Regions from separate parts of the Rhodoferax sp. RT4P68 genome, predicted to be linked through region 3. Evidence: riboswitches for the same ligand, from Rfam matches in the RefSeq annotation. Region 3 holds a riboswitch; each other region holds the start of a gene.
What was found. A riboswitch is a leader RNA that binds a small molecule or an ion and turns the genes downstream of it on or off. The one in region 3 is predicted to bind cyclic di-GMP.
Positions count from the first base shown of each region.

Region 1: another riboswitch for cyclic di-GMP. It lies ahead of AC099J_RS14120 (hypothetical protein); the one in region 3 lies ahead of AC099J_RS04370 (spore coat protein U domain-containing protein).
Region 2: another riboswitch for cyclic di-GMP. It lies ahead of AC099J_RS14370 (methyl-accepting chemotaxis protein); the one in region 3 lies ahead of AC099J_RS04370 (spore coat protein U domain-containing protein).

Region 1 is NZ_JBWMBB010000005.1:451,845-456,214, reverse strand. It holds gene AC099J_RS14135 (MipA/OmpV family protein) at 1-535, opposite strand, end outside; gene AC099J_RS14130 (NAD-dependent succinate-semialdehyde dehydrogenase) at 535-1,974, opposite strand; gene AC099J_RS14125 (hypothetical protein) at 2,129-2,332, opposite strand; gene AC099J_RS14120 (hypothetical protein) at 2,444-2,779, opposite strand; cyclic di-GMP riboswitch class I at 2,905-3,000, opposite strand; gene AC099J_RS14115 (5-carboxymethyl-2-hydroxymuconate isomerase) at 3,149-3,559, shown strand; gene AC099J_RS14110 (aldolase/citrate lyase family protein) at 3,589-4,370, shown strand, end outside.
Region 2 is NZ_JBWMBB010000006.1:16,108-20,477, forward strand. It holds gene AC099J_RS14360 (thiazole synthase) at 1-150, shown strand, start outside; gene AC099J_RS14365 (bifunctional hydroxymethylpyrimidine kinase/phosphomethylpyrimidine kinase) at 147-1,736, shown strand; cyclic di-GMP riboswitch class I at 1,799-1,892, shown strand; gene AC099J_RS14370 (methyl-accepting chemotaxis protein) at 2,053-3,630, shown strand; gene rocF (arginase) at 3,642-4,370, opposite strand, start outside.
Region 3 is NZ_JBWMBB010000002.1:188,039-192,408, reverse strand. It holds gene AC099J_RS04380 (fimbria/pilus outer membrane usher protein) at 1-1,404, opposite strand, end outside; gene AC099J_RS04375 (fimbrial biogenesis chaperone) at 1,417-2,160, opposite strand; gene AC099J_RS04370 (spore coat protein U domain-containing protein) at 2,168-2,665, opposite strand; cyclic di-GMP riboswitch class I at 2,807-2,895, opposite strand; gene AC099J_RS04365 (response regulator transcription factor) at 3,059-3,754, opposite strand; gene AC099J_RS04360 (FCD domain-containing protein) at 4,160-4,370, opposite strand, start outside.

The DNA.
Region 1 (4,370 bases), on a different contig from region 3:
TCAGGTTGGGCGAGAAGGTGCCGCCGACGAAGCGGGGCGTGCGCTCCAGCGTGAACGCGGCGCGCAGCGGCAGTCGCAGGTCCAACTTCCAACGGCCGGGCTGCGAGCGGGCCAGCTCCAGGTTCAGGTTGGGGCCGATCTCGGCCAGTCCCTTCAGGTCACGCATGCCGCGCCGGGCCTCGTTGTCTTCGCTGCGGGCCGGCGCCGAAGCGGCCAGGCTCACGTCCAGCTTCACGCGATCGCTGTCCAGCAGCACGGCGCGGGCGCCGTCGCGGTCGGCCTTGAACCAGGTGCCACGGTAGACGATGTAGGGCAGTGGCAGCGCATAGCTGCGGCTCTGATCGGCACCACGGTAGTCGGGCAGGCGCAGGCCGGCCACGCCGACGCCCAGCTCCCACAGCGGACGGGTGGTGCCGGGGGCGAGCCCGGCATCGACATCGGGGCCGGCCTCGGTCGGGCTGGCGGCCAGCGCAGCCGCAGGCAGGGCGACCAGCACAACGGCGCGTTGCAGGCCGCGGCGCACGAGCGAGCGCATCAGACGTTGGTGATGGACACAGCGCGCGTGTTCAGATAGGCCTCCATGGCTTCGGGGCCGCCCTCGGAGCCGTAGCCTGAGTCCTTGATGCCGCCGAACGGCATCTCGGCCGAGGGCGTGGCCGGCTGGTTGATCCACAGCATGCCGACCTCGACCCGTTGCGACAGCAAGTGTGCGTTCTTCAGCGAGCGCGTGAACGCGTAGCCGGCCAGACCGAACGGCAGGCGGTTGGCCTCCAGGATCGCGTCTTCCAGCTTGTCGAACGGGCGCACGGCGGCCATGGGGCCGAAGGGCTCGTCGTTGAACACCTTGGCCGACAGCGGCACATCGGTCAGCACCGTGGGCTGCCAGAAATAGCCGGCGTCGCCGATGCGCTCGCCGCCCAGCGCCAGCGTGGCGCCTTGCTTCACGGCATCCTGCGTGAACTCGGCCATGGCCGTCAGGCGGCGGGGGTTGGCCAGCGGGCCCATCTGCGTGCCTTCGGTCATGCCGTCGCCCACCTTCAGGCCGCGCGCATAGGTGGTGAGCGCCGTGGCGAATTCCTTTTGCACGCTGCTGTGCACCAGGAAGCGCGTGGGCGAGATGCAGACCTGGCCGGCGTTGCGGAACTTGGCGCCGCCGGCGGACTTGACGGCCAGCGCGATGTCGGCGTCTTCGCAGACGATCACCGGCGCGTGGCCACCCAGCTCCATCGTCACGCGCTTCATGTGCTGGCCGGCCAAGGCGGCCAGCTGCTTGCCCACCGGCGTGGAGCCGGTGAACGTGACCTTGCGGATGATGGGGTGCGGGATCAGGTAGTTGGAGATCTCGGCCGGGTTGCCGTAGACCAGGCCGATCACGCCGGCCGGCATGCCGGCGTCGGCGAACGCGCGGATCAGCGCGGCCGGGCCGGCGGGGGTTTCTTCGGGCGCCTTGATCAGCATGGAGCAGCCGGTGGCCAGCGCGGCCGACAGCTTGCGCACCACCTGGTTGATCGGGAAGTTCCAGGGCGTGAACGCCGCCACCGGGCCGACCGGGTCTTTCACCACCAGCTGGCGCACTGCCAGGTTGCCGCGCGAGGGCACGATGCGGCCATACACGCGCAGGCCTTCGTCGGCGAACCATTCGATGATGTCGGCCGAGGCCATGGCCTCGCCCTTGGCTTCGGCCAGGGGCTTGCCGTTCTCTTGCGTCAGCACGGCGCCGATGTCACCGGCGCGCTCACGCATCAACGCGGCGGCACGGCGCATGGTCTTGGCGCGCTCGATGGCGGGCATGTCGCGCCAGACTTCGAAGCCTTTTTGCGCCGCCGCCAGTGCGCGGTCCAGGTCTGGGATACCGGCATGCGCGACGCGGCCGATTTCCTTGCCCGTGGCCGGGTTGTGCACGGCCAGGCTGCGGCCGTCGGCGGCGTCCTGCCACTCGCCGGCAATAAAAAGTTGGGTGCTGGGGTAGGTCATGGAAAGCTCCTGGAGGGGGAGGCCGCGGCGCGTGGCCCGGCCTCGGGCAAGTCGGAAAGCGGGCATTGTCCACGGTTCGCGCACCGGGCAGCAGCGCGGGCTGAGCCGGCCGGCACACCGCGCCGGCATGGCGAGCACCGGGCAGGCGAGCCGGTCAGGCGACCGGAGCCGCCACGCAGTGACCCCGCACACGCGCCAGGCGCCGCATCAGGCCGTCGATGGCGGCCGGGTCCGGGTCGGGCTCGCACTGCAGATCGAACAGGCGCTCGCGCAGCTGGCGGATCGCATGCAGCTGACGGCGCGCACCGGGCGGCAGGGCCTGCGGTGGCGAGGGTGCGAGCTCAGGTGGCATGTGCATGGTGAAGGGCCGACGTGGTATGGGGCCAGCCGATCTTCTGCGCGACACCCTGCGGGCCGTGTGGGATTGCGGGGAGACGCCTCGTAGGCGAGGGCCGACACGCAATGCACGTCAGCGCCACGCCGGCGCAGCGACCTGTCCGAAGGCAAGACCTACCGGGCTGGAGGCCGACGCCTGGCGGCCGCTGTGCCGTGCCTGCGCTGGTTCGTCGCGCTGCACGCGCGGTGTGCGCGGCGTGGCTTGGTCGGAGCTGAGCTGGCCGAAGCGCTTGACGAGGGGCTGCGTGGTCGAGTGCACGCTGCAGCCCACGTCCTGGAAGGTCACGTGGCCATCGGGCGCCACGCACTTGACGACGGCAAAGGCAGCTGTCCACGGTGCCGCCAGCAGGCTGGTCGCCAGGGCCGCGCGCAGCAGCAGGCGGTGGGGAGCGAAGTCAGTGCAATGCATGTCGGTTCCTCAAGCGGCTCACCACGGCGGCGGGCAGGGAACGCGGCGAGGGGCGGCGCAGGCCGGCATGGCGCGGGAACCGCGAGGCACCACAGTGCAGCCGCCATGCGGCAGCGCTCTGGGAGATCAGCGGTCCCGCTGCCCTAGCGCCGGCGTGAGCCGACACCTTAGACCGGTGACTTTGCGACCCCGGCTTTCGCGCGGGTGTGCCGTTGGTGATGGAGCCATCTTAGCCAACTGGATGAAATATGAAACAATTTGTCTCTACACAAGTCTGTTTGCCGCGCGAACTGCCAAAAACCGCACGCTGGTGGCGACGCGACAATTGGAGCGTCCCACCCCCCTTCCCGCGCGCAAGGAGCTGAACCCGTGCCTCACCTCGTCGTTCTGTACAGCCCGAATCTCGAGTCCGAAACCGACATGGATGCCCTGTGCCACGCGTTGTCGGCCACCATGCTGGCCCAGCGCGATGCAGCGGGCGGGCAACTGTTCCCAACCGGGGGCACGCGCGTGCTGGCGTTCGCGGCCACGCACCATGTCGTGGCCGACGGCCAGGGCGACTACGCCTTCGTCTACCTGAACCTGCGCATGGCCAAGGGCCGGCCGGCTGACATCCAGCAGGCTGCCGGCGAGGCGCTGCTGGCCACCGTGCGCGCGCACTTCGCACCGATCTTCGGCGAGCGGCACCTGGGCGTGACGCTGCAAATCGACGAGGGGCACGAGGTGTTCGACGGCAAGCACAGCAACCTGCACCCGCTGTTCGGCCGGCCAGCCGGCTGAATTTCCATCCCCACTCCCGGAGACACCGCATGCAGACCCCTCAGAACCGTTTCAAGCAGGCCCTGGGCCAGCGCCAGCCTCAGATCGGGTTGTGGATGAACCTGGCCGACCCCTACGCCGCCGAGATCTGCGCCTGCGCCGGCTTCGACTGGTTGCTGATCGACGGGGAGCATTCGCCCAACGACCTGCGCAGCACGCTGGGTGCGCTGCAGGCCATCGCGCCCTATCCCACGCAACCGGTGGTGCGCATCCCCATGGGCCATGGCCATGTGGGCCAGGCGCTGATCAAGCAGAACCTGGACATTGGCGCCCAGACGCTGCTGGTGCCCATGGTCGACACGGCCGAGCAGGCCGCCACCCTGGTGCAGAGCATGCGCTACCCGCCGCTGGGCGTGCGTGGCATGGGCGGGGCGCGCGCCTCGCACTGGGGCCACAACCCGCGTTATGCCGCCGAGGCCAACGACCAGGTCTGCCTGCTGGTGCAGGCCGAGAGCACCACCGCGCTGGAGAACCTGGACGCCATCGCCGCCACCGAGGGCGTGGACGGCGTCTTCATCGGCCCGGCCGACCTGTCCGCCTCGATGGGCCACGTGGGCAACCCCGGCCACCCGCAGGTGCAGGCCGCCATCGCCGACGCCATCGCCCGCATCCTGAAAGCCGGCAAGGCGCCCGGCATCCTGTCGCCGGACGAAGAGCTGTCACGCGGCTACCTGGCCCAGGGTGCGCTGTTCGTGGCGGTGGGGCTGGACACCAACCTGCTGGTGCGCCACACGGCAGCGCTGGCGGCGCGCTTCAAGTCGGCCGTGTCGGC
Region 2 (4,370 bases), on a different contig from region 3:
GCCGTGCGCGCTGGCCGGGGTGCCTGGCATGCGGGCGTGATGGCGCGGCAGGATTTCGCCGTGCCCAGCACGCCGGTGGCCGGCATGCCGTTGCTGCTGGACGGCGCGCCTGCCGTGCCCCTGGCGGCGGCTGCGCGGGCGTGGCCATGAAGGCGGTCGTCTGGTGCATTGCCGGCACCGACAGCAGCGGCGGCGCCGGGCTGGCGGCCGACCAGCGCGCGGTCGAGGCCTTCGAGGGCGTGCACTTCTGCGGCATCGTCGCGGCCGTGACGGCGCAGAACTCATGCGCTGTCACGCAGGTGGCGCCGCTGCCGGTCGCGCTGCTGGACGCCCAACTGCAGGCGCTGGCGCAGGACATGCCGCCCACCGTGCTGAAGACCGGCCTGCTGGGCGGGCCGGAGCAGGTGCGATGCGTGGCCCACTGGGTCGACCGCTTGCGCGCCGAGCGGCCCGGGACCGCGCTGGTGGTCGACCCGGTGCTGGCCGCCAGCAGCGGCGCGGCATTCGCAGACGAGGGCACGCGCGCGGCCTACCGCGAATGGCTGCTGCCGCGCGCCACGCTCCTCACGCCGAACCAGCACGAAGCCCGCCTGCTGCTCGGTGGCCAGCGCCGGGCCGGGCCGGATGTGCCCGCGCTCGGCCGTGCGCTGCGCCTGGCCGGCGCCCAGGCCGTCTGCGTGACCGGCGGCGACGCCGACCACGGGCCCGGCGGCCTGGTGCTGGACTGGCTGGACAGCGCCCACGCCCAAGGCTGGCTGGCGCTGCCGCGTATCGACACGCGCCACACGCACGGCACCGGCTGCACCTTCGCCAGCAGTGCGGCCGCGGCGCTGGCGCTGGGCTTTGTGCCGGCCGATGCGGTGGTGCTGGCCAAGATGGCCACGGCGCAGGCCTTGCGCCATGGCCATGCCGCCGGTGCCGGGGCGGGGCAGGTGGGCAGTGCGCGCGGTTTCCATGCCACGCCTGCGCTGCTGCCCCAGATGAGCTGGAGCGAAGCGCCGGCCTTCGCGCCGATGCCATCGGACCCGGTGCGGCCGCACGCGCCGCTGGGCCTGTACGCCATCGTGGACAGTGCCGAGCGTGCGCACGCCGTACTGGCCGCCGGCGTGCGTACGCTGCAGCTGCGCATCAAGACGCCCGACCACCCCGACGCCGACTGGTCGGCGTGCCTGCACCAGGCCGTGCGCGCCACGGCACAGGCGTGCCGCGCGGCGGGCGCGCGCCTGTTCGTCAACGACCACTGGGTGCTGGCCATCGAGGTCGGTGCCGATGGCGTGCATCTGGGGCAGGAAGACCTGCTCGCGCTGGGCGACGATGCCCGCGCCTGGCTGGTGGCCAGTGGGCTGGCGCTGGGCGTCAGCTCGCACAGCCTGTGGGAGCTGGCCCGCGCGCGTGCGCTGGCGCCTGCCTACATCGCCTGCGGCCCGGTCTGGCCGACGCTGACCAAGGCCATGCCATGGCTGGCGCAGGGGCTGGACAACCTGCGCTGGTGGTGCGCCATGGCCGGTGCACCGGTGGTGGCCATCGGCGGCGTGCTCTCGCCCGGGCAGATCACGCAGGCCGCAGACTGCGGCGCCGACGGCGTCTGCGTGGTGCGCATGCTGGGGCCGCAGCCGGGTGTGACGGTGCCGCAGATGCAGGCGGCACTGGCCGAGGCGCAGCGGCCGGCGCACGCGATGGACGGCTGGCCGCACCCCAGCCTGTATGGCGGTGCGATCGCTCGAAGTGAGGGTTGATTCGATCGCTTATCTTTGCCAATGGTGCGACGAATTAGGTTCGAATGCAGAGCGACTGTTAGACTCATCACCGGCAAACGCAATGTGAGTTGCGCACGCAAAGCCACAGGCCCCAGCTCGACGCACATCGCACGAGGGGGCAGCTGGGTTGCATCTGTTGGGCATTGCCCCTTCAGTCCCGTTGCGCTTCGCCGTTGCTTTGCCACAGCACTGCCACGTTTCGAAGACCACCGGGAGGCCCCATGCTTGTTCCTATCCACACCGTTCCGCGCGCCACGGCTGCGCAGCTGCACAGCGCTGCGCGGGGGACGTCGACATGAGTGCACTGCGCAACCTGCGCATCGGCGCGCGGCTGAATCTCGCGTTCGGCGTCATCTTGCTGATCGTCGCGACCAGTGCGGCCGTGGGGGTCTGGCGCTTGCAGACGCTGTCCGGCATGACGAACCAGCTGGCCACGGTGGACAACGAGAAGAACCAGGTGGCGGTGCGCTGGCGCCAGACGATCGACTTGAACTGGGTACGCACGCAGGCCGTGCTGCTGGATGCGGACACCCGCCGCATCCCGATGTGGCAGGCCGAAATGGACAAAACCTCGGAAACGACCATGGCGTCGCGCAAGCGGCTGCATGAGCTGGTGGATACGGACATCGGCAAAGCGCTGCTCGCCGACATCGATGCCAAGCGCGAGGCCTACCGCACGCCGCGGGCCGCCATCTTCAAGCGCAAGCTGGCCGGCGAGGATGTGACGCAGGAGTTGGAAAGTACGCTCAAGCCGCTGGCCGCCAGCTACAGCGCCAGTATCCGCACGCTGGAGGAGCGCCAGCAGGCGCTGTACGACGCATCACTGCGCGGCGCCGAGGAGGGCGCGGCGATGGGCACCACGGTGCTCGTGGTCTGCGGCGTTGCCGCCGTGCTGCTGGGCGCATTGTTCGCATGGGTGATCTCGCGCTCCATCACCGCACCGCTGGCCCAGGCGAGTGCGGTGGCGCGGCGCATCGCCGATGGCGACCTGACCGAGACCGTGGCGGCGCATGGCCGCGACGAGGCCGCCGAGCTGATGACGGCGCTGCGCGACATGCAGCAGCAGTTGGGCTCGGTGGTGTCCGGCGTGCGCCACAGCGCAGACGGCGTGGCCACGGCCAGTGCGGAGATTGCACAGGGCAACAACGACCTGTCGGCCCGCACGGAGCAGCAGGCCTCGGCACTGGAGGAGACGGCCGCATCCATGGAGCAGCTCAGCTCCACGGTGCGCCAGAACGCCGACAACGCACGTCAGGCCAAGAGCCTGGCGGTCAGTGCCTCCACCGTGGCGCAGCAGGGCGGCCAGGTGGTGGCGCGCGTGGTCGACACCATGAAGGGCATCAACGACAGCTCGGGCAAGATTGCCAACATCATCGGCGTGATCGACAGCATCGCTTTCCAGACCAACATCCTCGCGTTGAATGCGGCCGTGGAAGCTGCCCGCGCGGGCGAACAGGGTCGCGGCTTTGCGGTGGTGGCGACCGAGGTGCGCAGCCTGGCCGGCCGCTCGGCCGAGGCCGCCCGCGAGATCAAGTCGCTGATCGGCGCCAGCGTGGAACGTGTGCAACAGGGCACGACGCTGGTGGGCGAGGCCGGTGCGACGATGACCGAGGTGGTCAGCGCCATCCAGCGCGTGAGCGATCTGGTCGGCGAAATCAGCGCGGCCAGTGCCGAGCAGAGTTCGGGCGTCTCGCAGATCGGCGAGGCCATCACGCAGATGGACCAGGCAACGCAGCAGAACGCCGCGCTGGTGGAGCAATCAGCTGCCGCTGCGGACAGCCTGCGCGGCCAGGCGGGTCAGCTGGTGCAGGCGATGGCGGTGTTCAAGCTGCACGGCGGTGGCGGCGCCGCGCTGCGCGCACTGCCGGCCTGAGAGCGCAAGGCTCAGCGGACCAAGGTGGATTTGCCGAACAGGCTGCCCACCAGGTCCACCACCAGCTCGGCCGTGCGGTTGCGCACGTCCAGCGCCGGGTTGAGTTCGACAACGTCCAGCGAGCCCAGGCGGCCGGTGTCGGCCAGCATTTCCATGCACAGCTGCATTTCACGGTAGGTGGGGCCGCCGGGCACGCCGGTGCCCACGCCGGGCGCGTCGACCGGGTCCAGGCAGTCGGCGTCGAAGCTCACGTGCAGGTGTGTGTTCTCGTCCATGTCCTGCAGCACCTCGGTCATGGTGTTGCGCATGCCGTGCTCGTCGATGTGGCGCATGTCGAAGACCTGCAGGCCGAAGGTGTGCACGGCCTCTTTCTCGGCGGCGTCGACCGAGCGCACGCCGACGAAATCGATCTGCTCGGCGGTCAGCGCTGCCGGCGTGCCCGCCCAGCCCACCAGCTCGGCTGGGCCGTGGCCCAGGAGGCAGGACACCGGCATGCCGTGCAGGTTGCCGCTGGGGCTGATGGCCTCGCTGTTGACGTCGGCATGCGCGTCCAGCCACACCACCCGCAAGTCCAGACCACGCGTACGGCAATGCTGCGCCACGGCGCTGATCGAACCCACGGCCAGGCTGTGGTCGCCGCCGACCATCATGGGCACCTGGCCGGCGGCCAGTGCGGCGGCGACGCCATCGAACACGGCGCGGTTCCAGGCGACGACTTGCTGCAGGTGGCGCACGCCGCC
Region 3 (4,370 bases):
CACACCCGCCGTGATGCCGTGCCCCAGCGCCATGCCGCCGCCCGCGACGATCTGGCGCTTGGGCCGCGATTCGAAGGCACTGGCGCCCAATGGCCGGTAGCCAGCATCGAAATGCTCGGCCGCCAGGCTCACGCCCCCTTTGGACGTGCTGCGCTGAACGCTGGCGACATAGTGCCCGCCGCGCTCGCCCTTGGACACCGCATGCCCCGCCGCGAGCGCCACCACGGCAAGCCCGCCAACGACGGCTGCGACACCGGCGCCTGCGGCGACGCGTTCGCGTTCGACTTCGGCACGCACCTCACCGGTCCATGCGTCGTTGAGGCCCAGGCGGTAGGTGCCGGCGCCGAACACCGCGCCGTAGTCATCGCTGCGTGTGCCGTAGTGCTTGCGCAGCGCGCCCGCTTCGAGCGAGAAGTCCGAGAGCCCCGGTGCCAGCAGCAACGGCGCAACGTAGTAGCTCTGGTTGACGATGGTCTCGCGGCCGAGCAGATCGCGCACGACAAGCTGCATCTGCCCGGCGCCCGTGACGATCGGCACGTGGGTGATCTCGAACGGGCCGGGCTGCACGCTCGACTGCGCACTGCGCTGGTTGTTGATCAGCACATCGACCGTGGAAGGCAACGCCGCCGAGCCGGAGATCGACGGGCTCGGGTAGGTGAGGAAGCCGGGAGCGAGCTTGAACTCACGCGCATAGCGCACACCACCGTAGCGCACGGGGCGACTCCACGCGCCGCCGGTGCCGACGGCATCGCCGACCACCAGCGTTTCCATGCGACCCGGCAGATCGGTGCGCCAGTAGGTGTCCAGGCGAATCGCCGCATGCGCCCGCTCTTGCGCGCGGACGACCCCGCTGGCCACCACTGCGCCCCAGCTGCCGAAACCCACGCCTTCGATGAGCGCGCCGTACTGCGTCGACTGGCGCCCGTCGCGTGTCGCCGTGAAGTCGTAGTTGACATAGACGCCGGGCGGCGGCAGCTGGGCCGCGGCCCGCGCGCCACGCAGGGACAGCGCGGTCGCATCGAAGGCCGCAGCGGGCGCGCTGATGTCCAGCGCCAGGCGGCTGCGGTCGATCCTGTAGGCGATGCCGGGCACGGCGTCGAGAACGTAGCCTTGCGTGCCGTCCAGCAGCGTCACGGGCGCGCCTGCGGGCTGCAGCCGCGCTTGTGCCCACAGGTCCGTCGGCAGCGCCAGCCGCCCATCGGCCAGCCGCTCCGCCTGGACGATGCCGGCCAGCGCCCTGCCGTTGACGCGCACATCCAGCAGCAGCGCCTCCACGTTCGACTGCGCCTGCGAAGCTGCCGCCAGCGTCACGAGCAGGCTGGCGCACACGGCCACCAGCCGGCGTGCTGATGGCCCGGCATCACATGCAGGGCCCGGGCAGACGAGGCGGGCACGTGGTGCCATGGCGTCTGCGTTTCAGGGCGGCGGGTGGGGCCACTCGAAGGTCACCGGCCCGTCCGAGGTGTCGGCTGTCACGCGCAGCGGGCCTTTCACCTGGGCAGGGCGGTCGAAGGTCCATTGCCGCCAGGCGCCCGCCAGCACGCGGGTGCCCAGGCGCATCTCCTTGCGCCAGTGGGCGCCTTCCAGCGTCAGTGACTTCACCCGCACGTAGCGGCTGCCGGCGTTGTCGAGTCGCACGCACCCGGTCGTGGCGGGCAGCACGGCGGCATCTGCGCACGGGCCCAGCCGGGCTTGCAGACGCAACGGGCCCGCTGCGGCGAAGAAGACGGGCAGGTCGTGGTTGACGCGAACGCTGATCGCGGTTTGGGCCGGCGCCGGCGCAGCGAGTTCGCTCACGTCTTCGAAGATCAGACGGTAGGCGTGCTCATCGGCACTCGGCCGGGTGCGCGTCGTCACCCGGAAGATCTGGCTGCCACCCGCCGCAATCTCGGCAATGGGCGGCACGACCAGCAGTTGGGCGGAGTCGGCGTAGACGTCGGCACCGTCGGGCTGGCTCCAGGCGCGCACTTGCGTCTGGAAGGTGAGCGGGCGGTCGCCGGGATTGGTGATGGTGATCGAGGCGACCCGCCGCGCGGGGGACAGCTCCACCAGCACCGGCGAGATCGTCAAGGCATGCGCCGGGGCGCCGACAAGGCCCAGCACCGCCCCCACGCCCAGGCCCACCGATGCGACTGCGGACGTGATCCCTTGCAGCCGCATGGCGTGTCTAGTACACGACCGACACGGTCACCGCGCTGCCGTTGGCATAGGCACCAGCGGGCAGCGCGCCGAAGTTCGCCTTGGCCAGCCGTGCGTACAGGGTCACGACCTTCACCGTGCCGTCCTGCACCAGCGTCAGGGGTGCTGCCAGGGCGAGTGTGGCGGGCAGGTCATCGGCCGCAGCCCCGCTGGTCAAGCTGAGGTTGAAGGGCAGCGTGTTGGCGCCATTGATGACGGTGCGCGTGCCCGCCGCAAAGATCGCAGGTTCCATGTCGACCGAGCACGCCACGGTGAATGTCGAGCCGCTGTCGGCCGTGCGGTCCGCCGCCTCCAGGGTCGAAAAGCTCCCGAAGCTGATCGTCGCGGCACCGGAGACGGCACACGCCGACGTCAGCGTCGCGTCAAGCGCGAGAACGCTATCGCTTTGGGCGGCGGACGTCGCGCCGCACACGACGAGCGAGGCCAGCGCGAGCGCAGCACGTGCGCAAACTTGCTTTGTGAACATGAATGGACTCCAGGAGAAGGCACCAATCCACAATGGCCGGGCGGCGCTCGGAAGAAGGTGGAAGCAGGTCGCAGCGACCAGCCCCCCACAGGCTGCTGGTGCCGTGCTTGCGACACGTCGCAAATGCATGACATCGACCGCCCAGGCAGTCCCGCTGCCATAGGGCGGTGTGCCCCTTAGACCGGTGACTTTGCGTCCCCGCGTTTCCGGCGGGTATGCCCTTTTTCTGAGACGGCGCTTCCCGTGGGAGAAAGCGCAGACCTCGAACTCCGATCCCGCAGTGCCGACCAGAAGGTTTTGCGCTGCGTCACGGGGTTCTCGATGCGGACTTTAGGGAACGCCCACGACGGGCGCCATACGTAGGCACACGGAGCGTCGCGCCCCGTCACCCGTCTACCCAGTGCTGTCGACGCCCGTGGGCGCCTGCACCTCGCGAGGTGGCATGGATTCGATGCTCATGCGCACGAGATCGGGCAAATGACGTGCCGCCATCTTGCGCATGATCTGTGCCCGGTGGATCTCGATCGTGCGGAAGCTGCCACCCAGTTCGCGGGCGATCAACTTGCTGCTCATGCCGGTCACCAGCAGTTCGAAAACCTCACGTTCGCGCAGCGTCAGCGTCTCGAATCGGGCCATCACTTGCGGGTCAGCCAGCGGCCTGGACGTGGCCACGCGATCGGCGTGCTGGGCGACGGCGCGGCGCACGCGCTCGACCAGCGAGGTATCCTGAAACGGCTTCTCGATGAAGTCGGCAGCGCCATTGCGCATGGCCGTCACGGCGGTTGCCAGGTCGGCCGCACCGCTGATGAACAGCACTGGCAGATCGACGCCACGCCGCTGCAGCAACTGATGGAGCTCCAGCCCGGACATCCCGGGCATCCTGAGGTCGAGCAGCAGCACACAGGCCGTCTCCAGGTCGGCGTCTTTCAAAAACTCGGCCGCAGACCCGAAGCTCGCCACGCGCATACCGGCGTTGGACAACACACGGCACAGCAGCGCGCGCATGAACGCGTCGTCATCGACGACAAGGACGACCGCGGCCTCAGGCTCGCAGTCGGCGGATGGTGCGGCAGATGGAACGCGTGGCATCAAGTCAAGCTTGGGCGCGCAAGCGTCGGTGTGTCTGTACGGCAGCACACGCATGCGGCTGTGAACCGCAGCGCGAAAGGGTCATGGAGCGCTCCAGCTGAGTTCGAAGCGCATGGGTGTCGTCCGCTGATCACGTGCAGGCCGGTTGAATCTCTCAAACTATTGGTTCAGGAATTCTGACATCACTGAATTGAGCCTGTGCCGGGCGGGTGAAACAACCGCAGTGGGGCCGCCATATTGCGCGAGCCCCCGCACAGATCCGTGCGTGCAGGATTGCCGCACACGGCTCCTACCTTGGGTGTTGGACGGCGAAGCGCACGTCAAAGCACCGCTTTCGCTGCGGCTCAGGCGCGTGAACGCACTCGCTCAGTGCGAGGGAAAAGGGACTCAAGGGGGGGCGGGACGTCAGGCAGGTGGATTCGCCCCGGGCGACTTCCTGCGATGGATGGCGCGCGGCTGCGCGTCACCGTCGACGATGAGCCTCGTCGTCAGAACGAAGTGCGCCTCGATCGCCCGGCAGAGGGCGTCGGCGTCGCGTGCCAGCGCCGCGTCGGCGAGTTCCTTGTGCTCCTTCGTGATGTCGCGCCCACGCTCCTTGCCCTCGGCCGCAGACAGG